DNA from 3 places in the Caballeronia sp. KNU42 genome. Region 3 is predicted to be linked to each of the others. Evidence: predicted binding sites of a transcription regulator. Region 3 holds the regulator's gene; each other region holds the start of a gene.

Region 1 (4,198 bases), on a different replicon from region 3:
GGCCACGCTCGTCGATGAAATGGGCGAATACTCGAAAGTCCTTGGCGACGATTCCATCCTGACAGTCGAGCGTCTCGACCTGACCGAGCTCTTCGACGAACTCATGCTGCTCTGCCATGCATCGGCCCACGCGAAGGGTCTGACGCTCAAGGGGCGTGTTGATCCGGCGTTGAGCACCGTCACGTCCAACCGGCTGAAGATGAAGCAGATCGCGCTGAACCTGCTGTCCAACGCAATCAAATACACGACGACCGGCGAGGTGGAACTGGCGATGGTCACGTCGGGCGCGACACACTGGACGCTGCGCGTGTCGGATACGGGAATGGGGATCAGCGAAGAGGATCGCGAACGGGTATTCGAGGAGTTCGAACGCGCGGCTTCCGATGAGATTCCCGGCACCGGCCTGGGGCTGGCGATCGTGAAGGAACTCGCGCGCGAACTGCACGGCGTAATCCGCTTCGAATCGTACAAGGGCCGCGGCAGCGTGTTCGAAGTGCGTTTTCCGCAAGTGCTTGAAATCGATGGCGGGGCTAAGGGGGGTTGAGGTCGAGCGGGTAGCTGATGCGTGTGGCTAATCGGCCGCGAACGGCAATTCACCCTGAACCGATAGCGGCTCGGCGACATACGATCCTGCCGGCAGTAACGCCGTCACGCGTACCCCGAGCAAACGCAGCCGCCGGTCTAGCGGCACGCGCTTCAGGCACTCGGTTGCAGCGCGACGGATCTCCATGCCATCGGCCGTTGGAAACGGGACGGTCAGGTCACGGGTGACCGTGCTGAAGTCGTTGTAGCGCAGCTTGATGCCGACCGTGCGACCCTCGTACCCCTTGCGCCGCAGGTCATCGGCCACGCGCGTACAGAGGTCGGTAAATGCCGCCGAGAGTTCTGCCCGATCGTGGCGTACATGCAGGTCGCGCTCGAAGGTGGTTTCGCGGCTCATCGACTTCGGCTCGGAGCTGACCACGACGGGACGTTCGTCGAACCCCTGCGCCACTTCCAGAAGCCATGCCGAGTAAGTCCGGCCAAAACGGGCCTGCAGGATCTCGGGGTCCGCGCGCGCCAGGTCACCGACGGTCTCAATACCGATAGCCGCCAGTTTTTCATTCGCCTTCGGCCCGATGCCGTTCACCTTGCGCACCGGGAGCGGCCAGATTCGCAACGGGATGTCGGCGGGGGTGAGAATGGTCAGGCCGTCGGGCTTATCCAGTTCCGAGCCGATTTTTGCGAGCAGCTTGTTCGGCGCGACGCTGATCGAACATGAGAGCGCGGTCGCGTCGCGCACGGCCTGCTTGATGCGTGCGGCGGTCTCGGCAGGGTCGCCCGGCAGGTCCGTCAGGTCGATGTAGATTTCATCGATACCGCGGTTCTCGATCTGCGTGGTGAACGTGGCCACTGCCTCCTTGAAGAGGCGCGAGTAGTGCCGGTACGAATCGAAGTCGGTGGGCAGCAGGATGGCGTCCGGCGCGAGCTGCGCGGCTTTCATCATGCCCATGGCGGAAAACACACCGAACGCGCGCGCTTCGTAGGTCGAGGTGGTGACAACGCCGCGGCCTACGTAGTCGCGCAGGCGCTTGAAGCGCCGGGTGCCGTCAGGCAGTGTTTCAGGCGTGGCGTTCCTGCCGCCGCCGATCACCACCGGCTGGCCGCGCAGTTCCGGGTACCGCAGCAGTTCGACTGACGCATAGAAGGCGTCCATGTCCAGATGCGCGATGTACCGCGTGGCTGTCATTGCTGCGCTCCAGCACGCAAGCGGGTCAGCGCGATTGACACGTTAACACCGCGTGTGCCGACTTTTCCATTGGGAACGGACATGACCTGAATAGCTGTATGGATGTACAGTATTTTACATCAAAAGTGCGGTGGAATGGCGCCATTAAGCGTCGTCGCGATTGTGATTGTCGTCCCAAACAAGAAACTGTCTGCGGAATTCAAGAGGTTTTACAAAAGATCTCTATCGACTATCTTTGACCGGTGAAAAGAAACGTCTTCGCAAATCGACTGAGGGTAATGCAATGAAAGCAGCGTGGTATGAGCAAAACGGGGGTGCAAGCCAGGTACTGAGAGTGGGCACACTCTCAGATCCAGTACTGTCGGCCGGCGAAGTTCTTATCAAGCTCTATGCTTCGGGAGTCAATCCCTCCGACGTTAAAAGTCGGGCGGGCCGGCCATTGATCGCTCCACGAATTACCCCGCATAGCGACGGAGCCGGGGTAGTCGTAGGCGTGGGCGCCGGCGTGGCAGATACGCGCGTCGGCGAGCGTGTCTGGATCTGGAATGGTCAATGGAAACGTTCTGGCGGTACGGCAGCGGAATTCATCAGTCTTCCTACTGAACAAGCCATCACGTTACCAAAGAACACGACGTTCGATGAAGGCGCATGCCTGGGAATTCCCGCTTTGACGGCTTTGCGCGCTATGACAATTGATGGCTCTGTTTTGGGACAAACAGTGCTTGTAAGCGGCGGTGCTGGGGCAGTAGGAGCATACGCAATTCAGTTCGCGCGCTTGCTAGGAGCGGCGTGCATCATCGCCACAGTCAGTTCAGCCGAAAAAGCCACTGCCGCGGCGGACATGGGTGCTGACCACGTCATCAACTACCGCGCCGAAAATGTGGCCGACCGGGTAAAGCAAATTACTGACGGCCGGGGAGCGAATCGGGTTATCGAAGTAGACGGGGCTGCAAACGCCGGAATGTTGCCAAGTCTTATTGCCAGGGGCGGTCTGTGCGTGATTTATGGCTCCGGGAAGTCTCAAGTGCCATTCGATTTCGGTCCGATGATTCAAATCGGCGCGGCTGCCCGTTTCTTTGTCGTGTACGAGCTGCCAAGTGCGGAGCGGACGGTGGCCATTCATGCACTTAATGCCTACCTTTCGCATGGAATGCTTAGGCATACCATCGCTGCGCGGTATCAACTTGACGACATCGCCAAGGCTCATGAGGCCGTTGAAAGCGGGAAGCTATTGGGCAACGCGGTAGTCGTTTTCGATACCCAGGACCTGAAGTCGTGAGGCATACATAGCGATTTTGGACAACGAGAAGCTTGCAAAGGCGTCAACCAGGCTTGACGTACGCAAAAGTCTGAATCCTCACGGCACTCCAATAAGAGAGGTGATTCAAGCCTTTGATGCGCTACGCCGATGATCGAATGTATCGCTGAGAGCGAACGCTGCGCTAAGCGACACGAAATGCAAATTCATCGCGCGCCACACTTACAGCCATGCTGTACGGGCGATGTGCCGCGCATCCGATCGCAAGGCCGCTTTGATCTCTCTTGCTACTGTACTCGCCCGCCCGGCGGTCAACATTGCGCCGCTGCCGGGCGGCGAGCGCGTCTGCCTGCCGAAGCTGAGTGACGCGCTGTTGTTCAGAGGTAGAAGCTGAGTTCACGGCTGACGCACTTATGCGTCACTGTGCGTCGATAAGCGCAGAAGCGCGAAATTGAAATAGGGTATTTGATTTGGAATACTCATTAGAATATAAAAAAATCCGTCTGCGGTCGGTTGACTCAAGTTCTGATTCCATTGGGCGTCTTTCCTGGACGATCGTACCCCGTTTGTCGCGATAAAAATCATGTCGGGGACCGTCTCTTTACAATCATCAGATACAACATGAATAAGCTTCGATCAGCGAGTGCAACTTATGTGATCGTAGGCGGGGGAACTTCAGGCTGCGTTGTCGCGTCTCGCCTCTCTGAAGACCCATCCGTGACGGTCATCCTTCTCGAAGAAGGTCCGAGAGACTCAAGCCCCTACATTCGCTTTCCCGGCACTTACTACAAGACCGCGCAAGGCGGTCTTCTTAAGCGATATCGTTGGGAGCCCGAAATTGGCTACGAGCGTGACGAGAACGACACGATGGCCCAAGCGAGTGTCCTCGGCGGCGGCAGCTCTGTCAATGGCATGGTATATGTGCGAGGCAACCGGCAAGACTACGACAGTTGGGAAGCCGCCGGTGCCCATGGATGGGCATTCCGCGACGTGCTCCCCTATTTTCTGCGCGCGGAAAGCAATGCCGATTTCGCAAACGAATACCACGGCACGCGCGGCTCCGTCGGTATCAGCTTCCCTGCGAGTGTTCATCCGTTAACGCGAAAATGGCTGCAAGCTTGCCAGCAGTCCGGCCTTCAGTATGTTCCTGACTTCAACGGTGGCGCGCAAGACGGCTGTGGGTTATATCAGGTCGCCGTCAAGGATGGGCT
Region 2 (4,198 bases), on a different replicon from region 3:
CTGGGCATCGAGCGCAGCCTGCTTTGCGGGGAAATCGGGTACGAGGATCGCGAGGCAATCCGGCATGCCGCGCAGATGCGCAAACTCTTTATCGGGCCGCGCCAGATCGTTCGGCGTGAGCAGGTACGCGCCTTTTTTCGACCGCATGCGGGCAATGGTGATGAGCTCCGACAAATTGCCGTATCCATTGCGGTTCGTCGCCAGCAAAATGAGTCCGAAGGCCGGCGAAAGATCCGCGTTGACGAGCTTGAAATACGAGCCGATCACCAGCGGAAAATTCAGGTTCTTCGCCTCCACATGCGCGCGTACGACACCCGCGAGCGAGCATTCATCGGTGATTGCCAGGCCGGCATAACCGAGTTGCGCCGCCCGCGCGACCAGCTCCTCTCCACGCGATGCCCCGTGAAGGAACGTGAAGTTGGAAAATGCGAAAAGCTCCGCATACGCGGGCAGCATGGAGAAGGTGGTATCCACGATTCATCATCCAAACAGACCGTGGAGGAACCAGCGCGGGTCTTCGGCTTCCGCGCTGCCGGGCCGCTCGCGATAAATCCAGTAGCAACTTTGATCGGTGGCTTGCGCGACGAAATAATCGCGGCTGGTCAAATTACCGTCGAACCATCCCGCCTCGATGCGCTCAGCCGGCGACACGAGCTTCAGCGACGACCCATAGAACGGCCGATGACTTTTCATCATCAATTGCAACGGCTTTTCAAGCAGCCATGCCGGGCGCGGCAGATCGGACGGCACGGCTTCAAGTTTTTGAGGAAGGGTGGTATCGGTGACGGAGATCCATCGGTTCGCCTGTTCCGGCCGGTAATCCGATGAAGGCGCCGCACGCAGCACGTTCTCGGCGCCGAGCCGCGCCACCAGCAATTCGAGCAACCGATTGTGGTCTTCAGGCGAGCCGCCGGGTTCAGGAAAGAGCGTCTCGGTAGGCGGTTCGGCAGGCTGAATTTTTGCGGCGCTCAGGCGCAACGCTATCACCGGCGCCACGAGTTCCGTGCGGCCAAGCCGCTCCTTGAACAAGCGCACCAGATGTTCTTCGTGCCAGGTGGGTTCAGCGAGGGCGATCTGGATAACGGTTGGGTCGATGGCATCGCGGCCGCGCTCGTGTTCCAGCGTGAGCGTGGCATGCGTGAGCGCCAGTTGCTGCGTGCTCAGCCAGCCGCACAGTTGCACGATCAACCGGCGCGCGGCAAACAGCATGGCTTCCGCATGCTCGATGCGATCAGGCAACTCGATGCGCGCGCTGAAAGCGGGCGGCACAGCCAGCCATTCGTAGAGTTCGGGCGCGAGCCCATAAGCGCGGTCGAGCGAATCCAGCAGCGCGACGCCGCAGCGTTTTTTCAAGCCGGCACGCGGCAGACGGCGGATGTCGTTCAGCGTCTTGCAACCCAGTCCCGTGAACCAGTCCCTGAAAGCCCGCACTTCCGGCGCGGCGTGGAACGGCAGCGTTCCGAGCTTGCGTTCGAGCGACGTCATTTTCAGCACGCGCCGCTTGCCGAGGTGAGCGCTCTGGATGCTTCTGGCCAGCAGCCACGCGCCCTGGCCGGTCGGCGCTGTGCTCAGGCGCGCCGTCACGCCGATGGCATCGACAATGTCCCGCATCTGATGACACAGCCGCACGATGCCGCCGAAGAGCCGCAAGCTCGCCGTGACGTCGATAACAATGGTTTCCTCATCGCAAAGTGTGACCATGGGAGAGAATTTCATCAGGGAAAAAGCTACCTCGCGCATCAAGTCGTTTTCCCGGCTCAGCTCGCGTTCGAACATGAGGGTGTCGGGCGAGAGTGTGAGGACGCCACCGCGTTTCATGCCGATGCACACGCTGGCCTCGCGAGCGCTCAGGTCTCCTATGAAGACCGTGTCGCGGTCGAGGACGACGCAGCCGTGTTCAGGCTTAGGCGACCAGCGTGGACGGAACACTTCCAGCGACAACCGGGGTAGATGTATGCCGACGTACACGGGCATGAGGACTCATCAGAACGGGAGAGGGTTGCAGGGTGACGGACAGTCTTTCGGCGCGAATCGGGCCTTTGCGCTTGATGATGTCGACAGCAATACCGTCGCCGGCCGGCCGCACGCACAGCCTCAACGTGGCCGGCGACGAATCCGCCGCGCTCGCGAGCGGGCGCACCATCAGGAATAGCGTTTCAGAGGATTGCGCGGCCATGTGGAGGCGCCGTAGCGACTCCGTGCGCGCGTATTGCTGCCAGAAGATAAGCGCCCCGCAACTGCCGGTTTTGAGGATTTGCTCGGCTGACCACAACGCGTCAGCCAGTTTCGATGCGCGTACCTGGAGCAGCTTGTCGAGCGGCACACCGAGATACGCAAAGGCAAGAGAATTTGGCATGTGAGGCGGTTGCACGAAGGCGATGGGGCGGCGGCTTACCGCGGCGAGCGCCGGGCGTAACAGCCTGACTTCGCCCACGCCCGGTTGCTGCACCAGCAACTCGATCAGCGTTCCCAGGGGCCAGCCGCCGCCCGGCAGTTCGGCCGACAGCACGGCATAACCCGTGTCGACCGTCTGCCCCTGCGAGCGCGCGAGCTGCGACCCGCGCCACAAGGCGGGGTGGATGTCTTCGACGTTCTTGAGCAGGGCTGACATGGCAAATTTAACTGTATGGATGTACAGTACTTTACCTTGAATTGATCGAACTTGAACTGCCCCTTTTTAAACGCGGGGGAGGATATCGGAGAGGAAAATATGACCGGGGAATGGTCCGGAAACGGTAAGGAGAATGCGCGGTGACCATCCTGGTTGGCACGGCTTCATGGACTGATCCCACGCTGATCAAGTGCAAGCGTTTTTATCCGCCTGGCTGCTCGAGCGCGGAGGCACGCTTGCGTCATTACGCGTCCGTGTTCCCGTTGGTGGAGGTTGATTCCAGCTATTACGCCATGCCCAACGCCGCGAATTCGGTGTTGTGGGCAGAGCGGACACCGCCCGGGTTCGTGTTCAACATCAAGGCGTTTCGCTTGTTCACGGGGCATCAGACCGCACGCGACATGTTCCCGCCGGACATCCAGCCGCACTTGCCGCAGAACGGCAAGACGAGCCTGTATTACAAGGATTTGCCGGACGAGTTGCAACAGGAACTATGGTGCCGGTACTTCGAAGCCGTTGAGCCGCTTCGTCTTGCCGGCAAGCTCGGCGCGGTGCATTTCCAGTTTGCGCCGTGGGTGATCTGCAATCCCCATGGCATCCGGCATGTCGAGCACTGTGCGGACGTCATGGGCGCAATGGACGGCTACACCATGGCGGTCGAGTTTCGCAACCAGACCTGGTTCGACGACAAGCGCCGCGACTCCACGCTCGCCATGGAACGTGAGCGCGGACTGGTGAATGTGGTGGTGGATGAACCGCAGGGGTCGAGTAACAGCATCCCCGCCATTTGGGAAACAACGCATCCGCGGCTGGCGCTGATTCGCATGCATGGACGCAATCAGGACACATGGAATATCAAAGGCGCGGTTGCATCGTCGTCGAGATTTCACTACGAGTACAACGACGATGAAATCGATTCGCTAGCTAGTCAGATCATCGAGATCTCGAAAGCGGTTGAATTGACGCATGTGGTTTTTAATACGAACTACGAGGACCAGGGGCAGAGGAATGCGGCGAAGTTGATGGGCGTCCTGGGCGCGAACGCGATTGCGTCATGATCTTTTGGACGGCGGCTACCGAAGGCAGCAACAGGCTCAGAGCATGTCACAACGCGTAGCCGCCGAACATTGAGAAATCGGACCCCAACACGCCGTGCATGGTCGCCGGATTTCCGGCTTCAGTTAGTCACGAGGCGATTCGGTCCGCTGGAATCTATCCCTGTGCATCTCACGCGTCGACGAGATCCCGAACTCCCTGTACTGGCAAATTAGTGCAAAAGGCAGTACATTTGCTTGCCTTGTTGATGGGATCACGCCATGTCACGCCTGAAGGACGAAACCCTTTCGATCCGTACCTCTGCCGACATCAAGCAACTGCTCCGCGTGGCGGCCGAGCGTGAGCGGCGCTCGGTTGCTTCGATGATCGAAATCCTGGTTCTCGACTACGCACGAACCCATAACCTGAAACCGGATCGACAAGATGACGACTCGGTAAAGGGAAATGTCTCGCGCGAGATGTAGGCGAAATTGAGATCAGGGTTTTTAGATGCAGAAGTAAAGCTCTCTTGCGGATATTGATAGTGCGGGG
Region 3 (4,198 bases):
TCCTGACCTTCCTCGCTATACAGATACTTGAGGTACGCCTCAGCCAGCTTGCGCGTGCCATGACGATCAACCACCTTGTCGACAACCGCCACTGGCGGCTCAGCCAAAATGCTCACCGACGGCACCACGATTTCGAACTTGTCCGAGCCAAATTCCTTCAGCGACAGGAACGCCTCGTTTTCCCACGCGATCAGCACGTCGCCCTGCCCGCGCTGCACAAAGCTGGTGGTGGCTCCCCGAGCGCCGGAATCCAGCACGCCGGCGTTTTTGTAGAGCTTGGTCACGAAGTCCTTGGCGGTCGTCTCGTTGCCTCCCGGCAGATGTTCTGCATACGCCCAGGCCGCGAGGTAGTTCCAGCGCGCGCCGCCCGACGTCTTCGGATTAGGCGTCACGATGGACACACCCGGCTTGAGCAGGTCCGGCCAGTCCTTGATCTGCTTCGGGTTACCTTTCCGCACGAGGAACACGATCGTCGATGTGTACGGCGACGCGTTGTCCGGCAAGCGCTTCTGCCAGTCCTGGGCAACGAGGCCCTTGGCTGCGAGCGCATCGATGTCGTAGGCGAGCGCCAGCGTCACCACATCCGCCTGCAAGCCGTCGAGAACCGAGCGCGCCTGACCGCCGGAGCCGCCATGCGATTGCTTGAACGTGACGGTTTCACCCGTTTCAGCCTTCCATTTCTTGCCGAAAGCCTGATTGAAGTCTTGGTACAACTCACGCGTCGGGTCGTACGACACGTTCAGGAACGACGTGTCGGCATGCGCCATCGAGACCGTTCCCGCAATCATCCCGGTCGCCGACGCTGCCCCGATCACCGCCGTGGCAAACAGCTTCCGTGCACGTGCGCCCCACCCCGAATTCCGACTCAGCATTGCCCCGTTCCCCGTCTTATGTGTTTGAGCAGCCGAGTCTATCGACGAGCTTTCATTATTAAAAATAATTGTTATTCATTCTTTTAGATCAAAAAGTGCTAATGAAGGCTGGAAGCGGCGTTGCGGCCATCAAACGGGCGTTGGAGCACCCTGTTTTCGGGTGCTGTGTGGTTCTGACGACGTCGAACTTAAAGTAAAGCTTGAAATGCGCCGAATACTGTATAAAACTACAGGCATCTGTTCATCCATACAGTGGACGACCGGCCATAAAAGGGGCAACCGCACGTGACCAAATTGAGCAAACTGACTGCGCGGCAGCAAGAAGTTTTCGAACTGATCCAGCGCGCGATCGAACGCACGGGGTTTCCGCCCACGCGCGCCGAGATCGCGGCCGAACTTGGTTTTAGCTCCGCCAACTCCGCCGAAGAGCATCTCCGGGCGCTGGCGCGTAAAGGGGTGATCGAACTGGCCGCGGGTTCATCGCGCGGCATTCGCCTGCTGACCAATGGCGGCCTTGAAGACGCGCCTCATCAGTTCACGTTGCCACACGCCAGCATCATGCAACTGTCCTTGCCGCTGGTCGGGCGCGTGGCGGCCGGTAGCCCGATCCTCGCGCAGGAACACATCTCCCAGCATTACGCCTGCGACCCGGCGTTGTTCTCCAGCAAACCGGACTATCTGTTGAAAGTGCGCGGGCTTTCCATGCGCGACGCAGGCATCTTCGACGGTGACTTGCTCGCCGTGCAAAAAAAAAACGAGGCGAAGGACGGGCAGATCGTGGTGGCGCGACTCGGTGACGACGTCACGGTCAAACGCTGGAAACGTCATCCAGATGGCGTTGAACTGATTGCGGAAAATCCTGATTACGAGAACATCTTCGTAGCGTCAGGCAGTGAAGACTTTGCGTTGGAAGGTATTGCGGTCGGGTTGATTCGTTCCGGCGAGCTTTGATTTCTGTTTTGATTTCTGATTGGTAGCGCGGCGGCGGGTGTTTCGGGAGTTTTCTGTCATTCCGCCCCAGCCGCGCTGCGCTTGAATTCCTGCCCTATAAAGCGTGACGGACATCGCATCCGCGATGAACCGGCGCGCGCCCTATTGTCATCAGTGATCGGTTATCGGAGAAACATCATGGAACGATTCGCCCGGCTGTTTTCTGCTTCTTTCTTATCTGCATCGTTCGCGCCGACAGCACGCGCGCCCCTTTCGTTTCGGCAATTCCGCGAGTTCGGCCGTTTGCGGCATCTGCGCTCGCTGATCTCCTGCAAGACGCAAAAGCCGGCTGACACCCCGGACCTCTTCGACGAACTGCCCGTCCTGCCCTCGCGGCAGCCGGCGTTCGCCCGGGTATCGCTGAGTGCATCGGTGCATACGCAGGCCGAGCAGCGTGCGCCGGTTCGGGTTTATCGCGGAGAGTCGCGGGTCATCATGGTCGGTAATATCGAAGCGGTGTCGCGCATGATCGACCGCTGCATCGACGACGAGCGTGCAGGTGTAGAAAGCGGATTGCTCGCCTGAGTTTAAAAACGATTTACAGCGATAAACGCAGGGATAATTCTGACGCCGTAGCGGTCCATCTGAGAGTTGAGTCGTCTTTGACCTCAACGCTCGCATTCGAGCCGCATCAACCTCTCAGTTAAAAGGCGCCTTAGCGTATGTCCCGCACCAGCAGATCCATTGTCATTGCGTTGTTGGTAGTTGTCATCGTCGCGGTACTCGGTGTGATCTATGCGTCGCCGTATATCGCGCTCGATCGGTTGAAACGCGCCGCCGACGCGCGTGACGCTCAAACCGTCAATCAGTATGTCGATTTTCCTCTGCTGCGTGGAAGCCTGAAGGATCAGGTCGGGCAGTTGCTGACCCGAAGGATCGATATACAGAAGAGCGGCAATCCGTTAGCAATGATCGGCGCCATGATTGGCGCGGCGTTGATCGGCCCGCTGGTCGATTCGTATGCAACGCCCGACGGCGTGGCGGCAATTCTCAATGGCATACCGCCAAAGGGTGATCCGGGCGAGAAACCGCCGGTTGCGCCCGAGTCGAGCGGCGCTGTGGTGGCAGTTCCCGGAACCGCGCCGGCGCAGCCGCCTGCGCCTGCCGTCGCTTCACCGTCCGCACCGAAACCGCCGCCCCAAACCACGGCGGGGTATCGAAGCTTCGATACTTTCGCGGTGAATTACCAGCATGGAACCGGCGATGCGCGCTATTCAGCCATTCTCAGGCGCTACGGGTTGTTCTCGTGGAAACTGGTCGCAGTGGAGTTGAATAACGACTAGGCGATCGGGATCGGCTCTACCGCAACAACACGGGCCTGTGCACCGAGTTGTTGCGGGCTGAGAGCGGCACCGGCTTGGCCGCCTGCTGCTCTCAGCGCGCCCTCACGCATCAAACACTAGCCTCGGCTTTCACAGGCTTCGCTGCATGCGCGGCGTCTTCCTGCTCCGCCGATGTGCCCGTCGGTGACACCGCCACCAAAATGCTGCAGGACACCCGATCCATCAGCGGCGTGTTGCCCGAGCCCATCCACCAGCGCGCCAAGCCCGTGCGGCACCGATGCCCCACCACCACCAGATCCACCTGCAAGCTCTGGGCGAGCCCGGCAATTTCATCGATAGGATGGCCGAACGCAAAGTGTCCCTGCGCCGGAACGCCCCGCTCCGTCAGCCATTCCACGCCTTCACGCAGGATGTCGCGGGCGGCGTCTTCGAAACGGCCGCACGCCATATCGGTGAGAAGCCCGGCGCTTTGGGCGATGCTGGAACGCATGTCGACAACGGCGAGCACATGCGTTTCGGCTTTCAGGTCGAGCGCCAGATTCGCGCCGTCACGTAACGCCTTGCGCCCTTCGCGAGAGCCGTCGTAACACAACAGGATTTTTCGATAGCTCGCCATGGTGGTTCTCCGCGCTGCACAAAAGCAGCAAAGGGCATCAAAAAAACGGTCGTCATAGTCTTGCAGATTCTGCCCCGTGAGCCGGGCGGGCGACAAAACCCGGGCCGCGTTGCCTTCATGATGGTGCGTCGCTGAAACGGTGGCAACGATGGAAAACGCTAATGCGGCCGGCTTGCTCGCGAAACGCCAAGCGGACACCGTGCCAGGTACGTGAATCCCTTGCTGGACGGGCCTTCCGGTCATTGATTCAAACTTCTCGAAGGAGTCCGGCGACCGCGAAATAGCCCGCGTGCGCGGCCGCAGTGCACTTCAAACAGAGGGACGCGCCTCGTTGGTGCAATCGATTAAACTAGTTAGCTTGTCTTGAGACCCGACTCCAGACCCGCTACCGACCCAATACCTGAGCCCTGAGTTTGCGCATGTCAGATGCAGCAGTG

What was found. Region 3 encodes LexA, which represses DNA repair genes until DNA is damaged. Its sites were predicted from a motif close to ACTGTATNNNNATACAGT; they were not measured.
Region 1: dinB (DNA polymerase IV) is a predicted target of LexA. The motif match lies at 1,823-1,840, and genes of this name have one in related genera.
Region 2: imuA (translesion DNA synthesis-associated protein ImuA) is a predicted target of LexA. The motif match lies at 2,622-2,639, and genes of this name have one in related genera.

Annotation. Positions count from the first base shown of each region.
Region 1 covers NZ_CM132390.1:418,898-423,095, reverse strand. Annotated here, with positions in the region: gene ACSOSP_RS33275 (sensor histidine kinase) at 1-544, shown strand, start outside; gene dinB (DNA polymerase IV) at 572-1,729, opposite strand; gene ACSOSP_RS33265 (NADPH:quinone reductase) at 2,013-3,008, shown strand; gene ACSOSP_RS33260 (GMC family oxidoreductase) at 3,501-4,198, shown strand, end outside.
Region 2 covers NZ_CM132389.1:826,813-831,010, reverse strand. Annotated here, with positions in the region: gene ACSOSP_RS22875 (error-prone DNA polymerase) at 1-474, opposite strand, end outside; gene ACSOSP_RS22870 (DNA polymerase Y family protein) at 481-1,974, opposite strand; gene imuA (translesion DNA synthesis-associated protein ImuA) at 1,904-2,611, opposite strand; gene ACSOSP_RS22860 (DUF72 domain-containing protein) at 2,752-3,669, shown strand; gene ACSOSP_RS22855 (hypothetical protein) at 3,928-4,131, shown strand.
Region 3 covers NZ_CM132388.1:503,066-507,263, reverse strand. Annotated here, with positions in the region: gene ACSOSP_RS02200 (sulfate ABC transporter substrate-binding protein) at 1-872, opposite strand, end outside; gene lexA (transcriptional repressor LexA) at 1,167-1,823, shown strand; gene ACSOSP_RS02190 (hypothetical protein) at 2,001-2,387, shown strand; gene ACSOSP_RS02185 (DUF2939 domain-containing protein) at 2,525-3,145, shown strand; gene ACSOSP_RS02180 (universal stress protein) at 3,255-3,761, opposite strand; gene nodI (nodulation factor ABC transporter ATP-binding protein NodI) at 4,181-4,198, shown strand, end outside.